DNA from 3 places in the Mycetocola sp. TRD_SC_2 genome. Region 2 is predicted to be linked to each of the others. Evidence: predicted binding sites of a transcription regulator. Region 2 holds the regulator's gene; each other region holds the start of a gene.
What was found. The regulator LexA, encoded in region 2, represses DNA repair genes until DNA is damaged. The targets are predictions, from matches to a motif close to TCGAACANNTGTTCGA.
Positions count from the first base shown of each region.

Region 1: the regulator LexA is predicted to act here: its motif matches at 1,909-1,924, upstream of ACWA1Q_RS12315 (Rv2578c family radical SAM protein).
Region 3: the regulator LexA is predicted to act here: its motif matches at 2,658-2,673, upstream of ACWA1Q_RS12640 (DUF222 domain-containing protein).

Region 1 covers NZ_CM143954.1:2,571,675-2,575,690, reverse strand. Annotated here, with positions in the region: gene ACWA1Q_RS12320 (DEAD/DEAH box helicase) at 1-697, shown strand, start outside; gene ACWA1Q_RS12315 (Rv2578c family radical SAM protein) at 803-1,900, opposite strand; gene ACWA1Q_RS12310 (energy-coupling factor transporter transmembrane component T family protein) at 2,095-2,892, opposite strand; gene ACWA1Q_RS12305 (ABC transporter ATP-binding protein) at 2,889-4,016, opposite strand, start outside.
Region 2 covers NZ_CM143954.1:1,087,818-1,091,833, reverse strand. Annotated here, with positions in the region: gene ACWA1Q_RS05175 (histidinol-phosphate transaminase) at 1-764, opposite strand, end outside; gene ACWA1Q_RS05170 (LysM peptidoglycan-binding domain-containing protein) at 816-1,238, opposite strand; gene lexA (transcriptional repressor LexA) at 1,530-2,267, shown strand; gene hflX (GTPase HflX) at 2,556-4,016, opposite strand, start outside.
Region 3 covers NZ_CM143954.1:2,640,324-2,644,339, reverse strand. Annotated here, with positions in the region: gene ACWA1Q_RS12650 (adenylosuccinate synthase) at 1-841, shown strand, start outside; gene ACWA1Q_RS12645 (signal peptidase I) at 844-1,584, shown strand; gene ACWA1Q_RS12640 (DUF222 domain-containing protein) at 1,725-2,636, opposite strand; gene ACWA1Q_RS12635 (AMIN-like domain-containing (lipo)protein) at 2,751-3,299, opposite strand; gene ACWA1Q_RS12630 (alternate-type signal peptide domain-containing protein) at 3,615-4,016, shown strand, end outside.

The DNA.
Region 1 (4,016 bases), 1.5 Mb from region 2:
GTGCGACCTTGGCTTCCTCGAGCCGGTCCAGCGGATCCTCCGCCTCACGGCTCCCCGTGGGCAGAAGCTGCTCTTCTCGGCAACGCTCGACAAGGGCGTCGCGTCACTCGTCAAGGAGTTCCTGCCGAACCCGTCCGTGCACGAGGTCGCCGGTGAAGACCAGGCCTCAGCAACGATCGACCACCGCGTCCTCGTTGTCGAGCACCGCGACAAAGACCGCCTCATCGAGGAACTCGCGAACCGCGACGAGAAGACCCTGATCTTCTCGCGCACCCGTGCGTACGCCGAGCGTCTCGCGGACCAGCTGGAAGATGCCGGCATCCGTGCTGTTTCACTCCATGGTGACCTCAACCAGGCCCGTCGTACCCGCAACCTCGCGCAGCTCACCTCCGGGCGAGTGAACGTGCTGGTCGCGACCGACGTCGCCGCGCGTGGCATCCACGTCGATGACATCACCCTGGTCATCCAGGCTGATGCGCCCGACGAGTACAAGACCTACCTCCACCGTTCGGGCCGCACCGGCCGCGCCGGCAAGGAAGGAATGGTCGTCACGCTCATTCCGAAGGCACGCCAGCGCCGGATGACCGACCTCCTCGGCCGCGCCGAGATCGAGGCGGACTACGTCAACGCTCGCCCCGGCGACGAGATCGTCGAAGAGATCGCCGGTCGCATGACCAACGCGAAGCTCACGCGATAACACCTGCTGTACCGGAACACCCGTTCCGGACGAACTCACCCGCTCCACCGGGTGCTTTCGTCCGGGGCGGGTGTTTTCGTTGGTCGAGCGGTTCGGGTCGCGGCCTCAGAACAACATCGGCTGTTCGGTCGCCGGCAGGATGCGGGCACCCGTCGACCCGTCGTCGCTGGCGAAGGCGACGCGCTCACCATCGTCGTTGCGCAGCATCCCGAGCGCTTTCGATCGGATGCCGCCCGTCGACGGGTCCTCGCGCCCCCGCTCCAGCCCATGGGCGCGGATGAGCGGTGAGATGCGGTCGGCCAGCCACTTGCGGTACTCCTTGGGGGCGTACTGGCCGCGGGAGTAGAGCTCGGTGTACTTCGGAACCAGTTCCGGATGCTGTCGCTCCAGCCAGTGCATGAACCACGGCTTCACTCCCGGCTTGAGGTACAGCGAGGTGAAGAGCACGCTCGTGCCTCCCGCCTGCTTCACCCGCCGCAGTGCCTCATCGAGGTGTGCTTTGGTGTCGGTGAGGTACGGCAGGATCGGCATGAGGAAGACGCTGCAGTCGAGCCCGGCGTCGCGCACGGCGGTCACGGTCGCGAGCCGGGCCTTCGCCGAGGGGGTACCTGGCTCGATCGACTTCTGCAGTTCGTCGTCGTAAATGGCGATCGACATCGCCAGGTCGACCGGGACCGTCTGGGCGACCTCGGCGAGCAGTGGCAGGTCACGCCGGAGCAGCGTGCCTTTCGTCAGGATCGACAGCGGAGTGCCCGACCGGGCGAGCGCCTCGATGATTCCGGGCATGAGGCTGTACTTGCCCTCAGCGCGCTGGTACGGGTCGGTGTTGGTTCCGAGCGCGACGGGGTGCCGGCCCCAGCTCGGCTTGGCGACCTCTTTGGCGAGCACATCGGCCACGTTGATCTTCACGACCACCTGGTTGTCGAAGTCGTCGCCGGCGTTGAAATCGAGGTATGTGTGGGTCGGTCGGGCAAAACAATAGGCGCACGCATGGCTGCAGCCACGGTACGGATTGATCGTCCATCCGAACGGCATTTGCGACTGCCGGGGCACCCGGTTGAGCGCAGACTTGGCCAGCACCTCGTGAAAGGTGACCCCGGCGAACTCGGGCGTCGATACGCTCCGCACGAGGTTGTTGAGCTTCGCAAGACCCGGCAGCGCCGACGGCTCTTCGGTGCCCAGCTGTTGTGCATCCCATCGCATCTCTTCATTAGAACATAGATTCGAACAGGCGGCGCGTTCATCACCGATCTGTGGACAATCTCCCCCTTGAAATCTGTCGAGAGCGGCGTAGCATTTCTCTTACGAAGCGCAATTTTGAAGCGAAGGCCCCGCAGGGATTCACACGAATCCCTGCGGGGCCATCGCCGCGAAGGTGCTGCTTGCTCCGAGTGGGATCACCCGAGGTAGCCCGCCAGCACGAGAAGCCCTGCGCCGCACAACCAGAACAGCCCGACGAAGACACCATCCCGCGCGCGCAACGGGAGTGAGTGCCGCTCGGTGCGAGAGTCGTGGGCACCGAAGGCGCGCGAATCCATCGCGAACGAGACCCGCTCAGCGTGCCGGATAGCCCCCGCGAGCAGCGGAACGATGTAGCCAAGAACCCGACGGATGCCGGCGACCGGCCCGCGTCCTCCCGATACTCCCCGCACGCGGTGAGCCTGCCGGATCAGGTCGAGGTCGTGGCGGAACCGCGGCACGAAGCGGTACGCGGCCAGAGCCGTGTAGCCAACCCGGTACGGCACTCGAAGGTGCTGAACCGATGCGCGGACCAGGTCGGGACCGGTCGTCGTCAGCCCGGGGATAAGCGCGAGCGTGAGCACGGCGCCGAGCCGTAGTGCCGTCGCAAGTCCGATCAGCCACGCGCCCTGGAAGAACCGGAACTCTCCGAGCTGGAAGACGAGCGGCGTCGTGTCGACGCGCGAGGCATCCGTCCACAGTCCGAAGCTCAGCGAGAGCACAAGTACGACGGCTGGCAGGCCCGCAACGAGGAGAAGCAGCGCGCGCCACGAGAGTCGTGCTCCGGCGAGGATCGTGACCATAGCGAAGACGAGAAAGAGAAGAGGAGTCCACACGTCCCGCACGAGCAGTAACCACAGCATGAACGGCAGTGGAGCGGCGAGCTTCGCCAGCGGGTTGAGCCCGGAGAGAAAGTACCCGGGCGTGACCGTTGGTGGCGCAAACGGGTCGGTCATGCCGGTGCTCCCGGGAGATCGGCAATGCGGGTGATCGATTGCCACTCGGGATGACGGGTGACGCCCCGGAGTGCCCGGGCAAGTGGCGGCGGGCGGAGTCCGGCTTGGGCGATGAGCTCGGCGTCCCCGAGGATCTCGGCCGCCGGGCCGTACGCCAGCAGCCTGCCCGCCGCAAGAACGGCGACCGACGTTGCGTGTTCGGCAACGAGCTGCAGGTCGTGGGTCGCCGTGACGATCGTTCGTCCCGCCCGGTTCAGGTCAGAGAGCAGATCGAGCAGCTCACCGGCGCGCTCCCGATCCTGCCCGAACGTCGGCTCGTCAAGCACGAGGACAGGAGCGCCTGTCACAAGAACGGTGCCGACCGAAAGCCGGCGTTTCTGGCCACCGGAGAGGAGGAACGGGTGAGCATCCCGCAGGCTGGCGAGCCCGAACCGCTCGAGCATCGCGCTCACTGTCGACTCAACTTCTGCGGCCGACAACGGAGAGCGTCCCCCGGCAAGCAGGAGACCCCGGGCAAGTTCGTCCTCCACCGTGTTCTCGACGAACTGGTGCTCGGGGTTCTGGAACACGAACCCGATTCGAGCGGCCAGAGCCCGTACATCTGTGGTTGCAGGGTCCAGACCGCCCACACGGATTCGTCCGCGCGGCGGTGGAACGACCCCGGCGATCGCCTGGACAAGGGTCGTCTTGCCCGCCCCGTTCGTGCCGATCACCGCCGTGAAGTCACCGTCCGGGATGTCAAGAGAGATCGCATCCAGCACTTGCGTCTTTGCCCGCGTCACGGAAAGATTCCGCACGGTGATCGCCGGTGTTTCGCTCCGCGGGCGTCGAGCCGGTGGGCCAAGCGGGGGGAGAGAGCGGATGCCGTCGAGCGCCGCCGTGAGCTCCCCGCCGGTCAGGGGAAGGGATTCGAATTCCACCCCGACCCGGCGCAGGCGCAGCGCCGCGAGAGTCACGACGGGTAGCCACACTCCGAGCGCCGCAACCTCGTCGGCGTGATCGGCGAGCACCTCCCGCGTCGGTCCGTCGAGCGCGATGCGTCCCTGCCGGTCGAGCACGATGACCCGGTCGACGAGGTCGATTGCGGCATCGAGGTTGTGTTCGATGAGCAGGATGGACAGGCG
Region 2 (4,016 bases):
GAGAGGTGGTAGGGCAGGCGGACGAGACGGAGAGCATCCGTCACCGCCGGGTCCGCGGCGAGGTAGCCGACCCGGACGCCCGCGAACGCGAATGCCTTGCTCATGGTGCGCGAGACGAGCAGGCGGTCCCGCCCGGGCAGTAGGGTCAGGGCGCTCGGGATGTCGTGGGGCGCGAACTCCACGTACGCCTCGTCGACCACGACGATTCCGTCTGTTGCGTCGTAAACAGCGGCGATCGTCTCGAGGGAGAGAGGAGTGCCCGTCGGGTTGTTCGGGGAGCACAGGAACACGATGTCCGGTTGTGCCTCGGCGACGGCAGCGGCCGCTGTTGCCGGTGAGAGTTCGTACTCGGGGTCGCGTTCGGCACCGATCCAGGTCGTGCCGGTTCCCGATGCGAGCAGCGAGTACATGGAATACGTCGGTACGAAGCCGAGAAGGGAGCGACCAGGACCGCCGAACGCCTGGAGGACCTGCTGGAGGACTTCATTCGATCCGTTGGCCGCCCAGATGTTCTCCCGGGTGAGCCCGTGCCCGAGGTAGCCCGCGAGGCTGTCGCGGAGCGTGCTGAACTCACGGTCGGGGTACCGGTTGGCCCCGAGCACCGCAGTCGCCAGCGAGGTGACGATGTCGCGAGCCACTTCTTCGGGGATCGCGTGGGTGTTCTCGTTCACGTTGAGCGCGACCGGCACGCTCTTCTGGGGAGCCCCGTAGGGCGTCTTGCCGCGAAGGTCGTCGCGGATGGGCAGGGACTCGAGAGAACTCACCCGGCAAGTTTACCGGCGGCCGGCAGGGCTTCTGCCCGCCGCCGTGATGGCTCAGTTCGCGTACTGCTCCGGGATCGCGATGCGCTGGCCGGGAGAAACCGTGGAGGTCTCGAGCTGGTTGAGACGCATGATGTCCGCGATGACGTCGCGGGGGTCTGACTCGGGTGCAACGGTTGCTGCGAGCTGCCAAAGTGATTGGCCGGGCTCGATGGTCTCGTACTCGAACACGACGGTGCTCGAACTGGAGGTTGCGACAGCAGGCAGGGCGTTGACGCCGAGCCAGGCGGCGATCGCCACGAGGGGCGCAGCCGCGAGAGAGGTGAAGACCACTCGCCCACGACGGGTGAGACGCAGCTTGCCCGCTTGCTGCGGCTGTGTCTCGGGCTGGCGAGAGGGAGCGACGGGCGTCGGTCGCATCGCTGCCGATCGGGACGGAAGTGCCGGGCGGATCGGTGTGATGACTGCTGTGCTCATGGTGTGCCTCCTGCGTGCTGACGATGCGGTGCTGTTGCGATGCGGTGCGGTGCTTCGGAGTATTCGTATCCGGCTCCCGGTCGGGGGAGCCGGATACGAAGCTGTGTTCCGAATATATATTCGATTGTTCGAACATTCAACCCCGTATTCGGACTTTTATCGAAAATAGTCTCGACACACTCGAACAAATGTTTGTTGCGAGTCGGCACCGAAGCTAGGGTTTGACTACTGGTTGAAACTCAACCAGCGACCACTGACATTGGCCGGCCCCGCCCGCCAGACGGGAGTGACATGACGCTCAACAAGAGGGATGCCGCTGCGACGACCGGGAGTGCTGCAGCTTCTGCGAAACCCAAGCGCGTGCTCGCTGAGAAGCCAACGACGCGCCGCCGCAAGAGCCTGAGTGAGAAGCAGCTGGCGATCCTCGACGTGATCCAGCGGTCCGTGACCTCCCGGGGTTACCCGCCGAGCATGCGCGAGATCGGTGACGCCGTCGGCCTCGCCTCGCTGTCGAGCGTCACGCACCAGCTCAACCAGCTCGAACTCAGCGGGTACCTCCGCCGCGACCCGAACCGGCCGCGCGCACTCGAGATCCTCATCGACCTGCCGTCGCAGTCAGCCGAAACCGACTTCGAGAATCAGACGCCCGTTGGCGACGCCGCCATGGTCCCGCTCGTCGGCCGGATCGCCGCCGGTGTTCCGATCACGGCAGACCAGCAGGTCGAAGAAGTGTTCCCGCTCCCCCGGCAGCTCGTCGGTAAGGGCGACCTGTTCATGCTCAAGGTCTCCGGCGAGTCGATGATCGATGCCGCCATTTGCGATGGCGACTGGGTTGTCGTCCGGCAGCAGCAGACCGCCGAGAACGGTGACATCGTCGCCGCGATGCTCGATGGCGAAGCGACCGTGAAGGTGTTCCGCCAGCGCGACGGTCACACCTGGCTGCTCCCCCGCAACTCGAGCTTCGAGCCGATTCTGGGCGACGAGGCCGACGTGCTCGGCAAGATCGTGGCGGTTCTCCGCGCGGTTTAGCGGCGCTCCCGCGACCGGTGGAAGCGGCCATTCCGGTGCGTCTCCGGCGGGTCTATCGTGTTCGGCATGTCCGAGCGCGCCGTTCCGATTCTTCCCAGCCGCGACCTGAACGAGACGCTCGCGTTTTACGAGCGACTCGGTTTCGAGAACCGGGGCGCACCGCCCGATGAAGTCCGCGCTCGGTCGAAAACGGCTGCAACGGGCCCCAAGTTTCGACCAAGAGTGACCGAGCAGCTTAGCGAACAGCCGAAACCGACCGAGTGAAGCGGGACGAAAGCCCCGGAGGTGTCAGGCCTGGCGGGCGAACTCCGCGACCTGCGCGGCGAGCTCCTCGGATGCCATCGCACGCACGTGGGTGCCCTCCTCGAGGTAGTCGAGGTGATCGACCCGGCCACGGCGGTGCAGCATGGAAATGACGTCTCCGCGGTCGTACGGCACCAGGAGGTCGAGTTCGATCGACGGACTCGGCAGAAGGTTCCCGAGCGCGGTGAGGATCTCGTCGATCCCCTCACCCGTGCGGGCAGAGGCGAAAATCGCGCTCGGCTCGAGGCCGCGCAACAGCAGGCGGTCGTCATCGCTGACGAGGTCGCTCTTGTTGAAGACAACGAGCTCTGGGATGTCACGGGCACCGACATCGCCGATGACGTCGCGCACGGTCATCAGCTGGGCCGCGGGATCGGGGTGCGATCCGTCGACGACGTGCACGATGACATCCGATTCGGCGACTTCTTCGAGGGTCGACCGGAACGCTTCGACGAGCTGGTGCGGCAGGTTGCGCACGAAACCGACGGTGTCGGAGATCGTGTAGAGCCGACCATCTTCGGTCTGGGTGCGGCGAACCGTCGCGTCCAGGGTGGCGAACAGGGAGTTTTCGACGAGCACACCGGCCTTCGTGATCCGGTTGAGCAAACTCGACTTGCCGGCGTTGGTGTATCCGGCGATCGCGACGGACGGCACTTCGAAGCGGTGCCGGTTGGCGCGCTTTGCTTCACGCGCGGGGCCGTAACCCTTGATCTGCTTGCGCAGCTTCGACATCCGGGTGTGGATGCGGCGGCGGTCGAGCTCGATCTTCGTTTCACCTGGACCACGTGAACCCATACCAGCCCCGGCGCCACCGACCTGGCCACCGGCCTGGCGGGACATCGAGTCACCCCAGCCGCGGAGCCGCGGCAGCAGGTACTCGAGCTGCGCGAGTTCGACCTGCGCCTTGCCCTCACGGCTCTTCGCGTGCTGGCTGAAGATGTCGAGGATCACGGCGGTGCGGTCGATGACCTTCACCTTGACGACGTCCTCGAGCGCACGACGCTGGCTGGGTGCGAGTTCGGTGTCGGCGATGACGGTATCTGCGCCGAGCGCGGCCACAATGCCGCGGAGCTCCTCGGCCTTGCCCTTGCCGAGGTAGGTGCTCGGGTCCGGCGTCGGACGGCGCTGCAGCATACCGTCGAGGACGACGGCACCGGCGGTCTCGGCCAGGGCGGCCAGTTCGCGAATCGAGTTTTCCGCATCCTGCAGGGAACCCTGCGAGTAGATGCCGATGAGAACGACGTTCTCGATCCGCAACTGCCGGTACTCGACCTCGGTGACGTCCTCAAGCTCTGTCGAGAGACCGCGAACGCGGCGCAGTGCCTGGCGGTCTTCCCGGTCGAACTGCTCGCCATCATGGTCGCCGTCGTCGCGGGCGCCGGTTTCGGCGTCGAGCGCTTCGGCCCTGCCCGCGCCGAAGAGTGCATAGCCGGACGCACGCGTCTC
Region 3 (4,016 bases), 1.6 Mb from region 2:
CCTGTTCGACGAGAACATCCTCCGGCAGAAGGTTGAGGGCGCCCTCGACGTCAAGAACCACATGCTGCTCAAGATTTACAACCGCCGCGCGATCTCGGCCGACGAGATCGTCGAGGACCTGCTCTCGTACACCGAGCGGCTGCGTCCGATGGTCGCCGACACTGCGCTCGAACTGCACCAGGCGCTCGAGCGCAACGAGACCGTTCTGTTCGAGGGCGGTCAGGCCACGATGCTCGACGTCGACCACGGCACGTACCCGTTCGTCACCTCCTCCAACGCCACCTCGGGTGGAGCGGCGACCGGTTCCGGTATCGCGCCGAACCGGATCGACCGGGTCATCGCCATCGTCAAGGCGTACACGACCCGTGTCGGGGCCGGCCCATTCCCGACCGAGCTGTTCGATGCATCCGGTGATCACTTGCGTTCGCGCGGGTTCGAGTTCGGAACCACGACCGGTCGCCCACGTCGCGTCGGTTGGTACGACGCCCCGATCGCCCGGTACTCGGCGCGGATCAACGGTGTGACCGACTTCGTGTTGACCAAGCTCGACATCCTCGATGAGCTCGACACCATCCCCGTGTGTGTTGCTTACGACGTCGACGGTGTGCGCCACGAAGAAGTGCCGGTGTCGCAGTCTGACTTCCACCACGCGACTCCCATCTATGAGGAGTTCCCGGGCTGGAAAGAAGACATCTCCGGATGCCGCCGCTTCGAAGACCTGCCGAAGAACGCGCAGGACTACGTGCTCGCGCTTGAAGCGATGAGCGGTTCGCGGATTTCCGCGATCGGTGTCGGCCCCGGCCGGGACGCCATCGTCGTGCGTCACGACCTGATCGGCTAGGCGTGGCGGAGCCGCTGGGCGAGGGAACAGGTAGCCCGGAGAAGGGTAACGCTGTCGCCACTCGGCGAGCGGCTCGAATTGCCCACGCAACGCAGACCGAACGACCCGAGAAGCGACCCTCTGCGATTCGCCGGATCGGGAGCGTCCTGCTGCAGAGTGTCAGCTGGATCGTCCTCATCGTGTGCGGCGCCCTGATCATCGGGTTTGTGCTGGTCCCGCGGTTGACCGGGTCGACGCCGTACACCGTGCTGACCGGCTCGATGCGGCCGACGATGCCCCCGGGTACGACCGTCGTGGTGAAACCGATCGACTTCGAGAACATCAGGGTCGGCGACGCGATCACGTACCAGATCCGGTCGGGTGAGCCGGATGTTGTCACGCACCGGGTGATCGGCGTCAACGTCACCCCCGACGGTGTGCGGCTCGAAACGCAGGGCGATGCGAACCCGAATCCCGATCCCGAACTGGTGCGCGAGGAACAGGTTCGCGGTAAGGCCTGGTACTGGCTCCCGCTGATCGGGTTCGTCACCAACGGTGTGACGAGTGACACTCGCACCTGGGTCGCCCAGGGCCTCGGGGTTGGGCTGATCGGCTATGCCGTTGTGACCCTCGTCGTTGTTGCTGTGCGAGGGAAGAAACGTGGCAAGGGTGCTGAGTCTGTTGCTACCGCTGAGCCAAGGTCGACGGATGCTGCTCCCGCTGAGGCAACTTCGGAAGACTCTTCAGAGCCATCAACCCGTTAGACCCTGACCAACGAGCTCGCGCGCCGTTTCGATGTCGATGGGGCCGAATCCGTCGAGGGCGGCCAGCTCGTCGCTCTTCCCGAGGAGGGAGAGCATCGGCACCGTCACCGTGACGTTCGGCTTGATCTTGCGGAAGGGGGCTACCGGTTCTGAGCCCGGCTTTGTGCCGGGCGATACCTCTGGCGTCGTTCGGGTGTTCTCGGTGTGGCAGTCGTCGGCTGAGAGACGGACGGTTCAGCCTCGCCTCTCTTGTCGATCAAGCCATCGAACAGAGCGTCGGCGCACACATCGGCATGGAGCTGCCCGAGCGTACGCGACTCCACCCGGCTCCGGAGGCTGACCGATTGGGTTCGGATCGCTGTGAACAACGCCCCGGCGACCGGCGCTGTTGTGTAGAGGTTGAGCCAGGCCATGCCATCGCGCGCCGGGATGAACTCGACCTTGCGATCGCTCGAGCACTTCTCCCGTCGGTCGACGGCGGACTCGGGCCGCAACTTCTCACGGAGGGTTCGTGCCTTCTGCCGGAACCGAGCCGGCGTCAGGTTGCGTGCGAAGGGGAGGGCACTGTCTTCGAGCTGCTCCGTGGCATCCGGATCGAGGGTTGCCGTCTCGTCGATGAGGTACTGGGCGTGACGATACGTGATCTCGCCCTCGCGGAGCGCGGCGAGAGTGAGCGGCAGGTGGTGCATCAGGGCTTCGCTTTCGTCGATCAGAGCGACGGCACTGCGCTCCGGGATCCGGAGTTCGCACGCAACCTCCGAGACGAAAGTGCGGCGGGCGAGGTCTTGACGTTGGGCGGGCGAGAAGTTCTTGCCAACAGTGATCACGGCCTCTTCGGTCATGAGCGCGATGCGACGGGCCTGGTCGATGAACGCCGCCTTCCAGGCCGACTGGCGGGCCTCGAGGCGATCGATCTGGGAGACGGCACCGAGCAGGGCGAGGGAGGTGTCGGCGATGATTGCCGCCGTGGCGGGCTCGATGTGAATGTCGAGCGTGGGCTCGTCGGGACTCTCGTCGGGGGAGTCGTCTGGGACAGCGTCGGTGCTTTCCATGCCCCCAGTAAACACCCGACCACCGACATTTGTTCGAGAGTCACACCTCTTGCGAATAACCGAAATAGGAACTGGTGTCTGGGGAGGACCGGAGCTCCAGATCCTCCCCAGCGATCACCACCGATGCGCGACGTCGATGACCAGGCGGCTCGTGTGAAGTGGCCCGTCCAGGATGAAAGCGCGGAACGGGAGACGCGCGCGAACTCCGAGCCCGAAGGTTGTTTGCCCTTCGAAACTTCCCGCATACGCAACCTGGCGGAACGTCGAGAACCCGGTCAGGGTGACGAGTTCGTTCGGGTTGCCTGGTCGCCAGATCTGCTGACCGGTCGAGGTGTAGTTCGCTATGAGAGCGATGACCTGGAGGTCGGCTGCGCCTCGCAGCGGCACTACGGTTCCCGAACCGTCCTGTTTGACTGCGCTGACGTATCGAATATCGAATCCGCGGACCTTTCCGTTGATGTCTATGACCATGCGGTCGAAGCATTCGTGTTGGCCGGCGCGGAGTCCGGTCGGATAGGCACCTGACGAGCCAATCCGCTGGGATTCGGCAAGCGAGCCCCAGGTGATGCCGCAGTACGGAGCAGCGGCGGCAGCAGGGCCGCTCGACGCAAGAAACACAGCGCCGAGCAGCATGCTGATGAGTAATGCAAAGGAACGCTTCATCGCGGTCCCCTCCTTCAAGGTTCAGCCCCCTCAGCGCAGATGGTACGCCTGCGGTTTCTGCTGTGGGAGAGCCTGAAGGTCACGAATTCGGCATCAATTGCGGATGCCGTCCGTTGCGTGATCGCGCTCTCATCGGCGCAGCGGCGCGAAATTGCGTCGATCTTGAGCAAGTCTTTCGCCTAGGGCCCGGAATTTTCCCAACCTTGCGGGTTCGCTGGTCGCATCTTGGGTTTCATTCGGAAGTATCAATCTTGTTCGAAGCGCAAGGCGAGAACATCACCGCAGCTCCTCCGCTGCCAGCCCAAGGGAAACACCATGAAGAAGTTCAACATGAAGAAGACCACCGCAGCAGCAGTCGCAGCAGCAGTCGGAGCAGCACTCCTCCTCGGTGGAGCCGGCACCCTCGCTTACTGGTCCGACACCGACACCAGCGCCGCGCAGATCATCTCGACCGGAACGCTCGACGTCTCGCCCACCACGGGCAGCGACTGGAAGTACGTAAGCGCAGCTGGCGTCGTCGGCGCCGCAGTCGACCAGATCGTCCCCGGCGACCGGGTGCAGACCACCATCAACGTCCCGGTCAAGCTCGTCGGAAAGAACCTCAAGGCGCAGCTCCAGGTCACTCGTGCCAACACCGAATCCCTCACCGGAGTAACCGTGACCACCAAGGTCGGCGACACGCTCGGAGCGGTGGACGCTCTCGTCGTCACCAGCCAG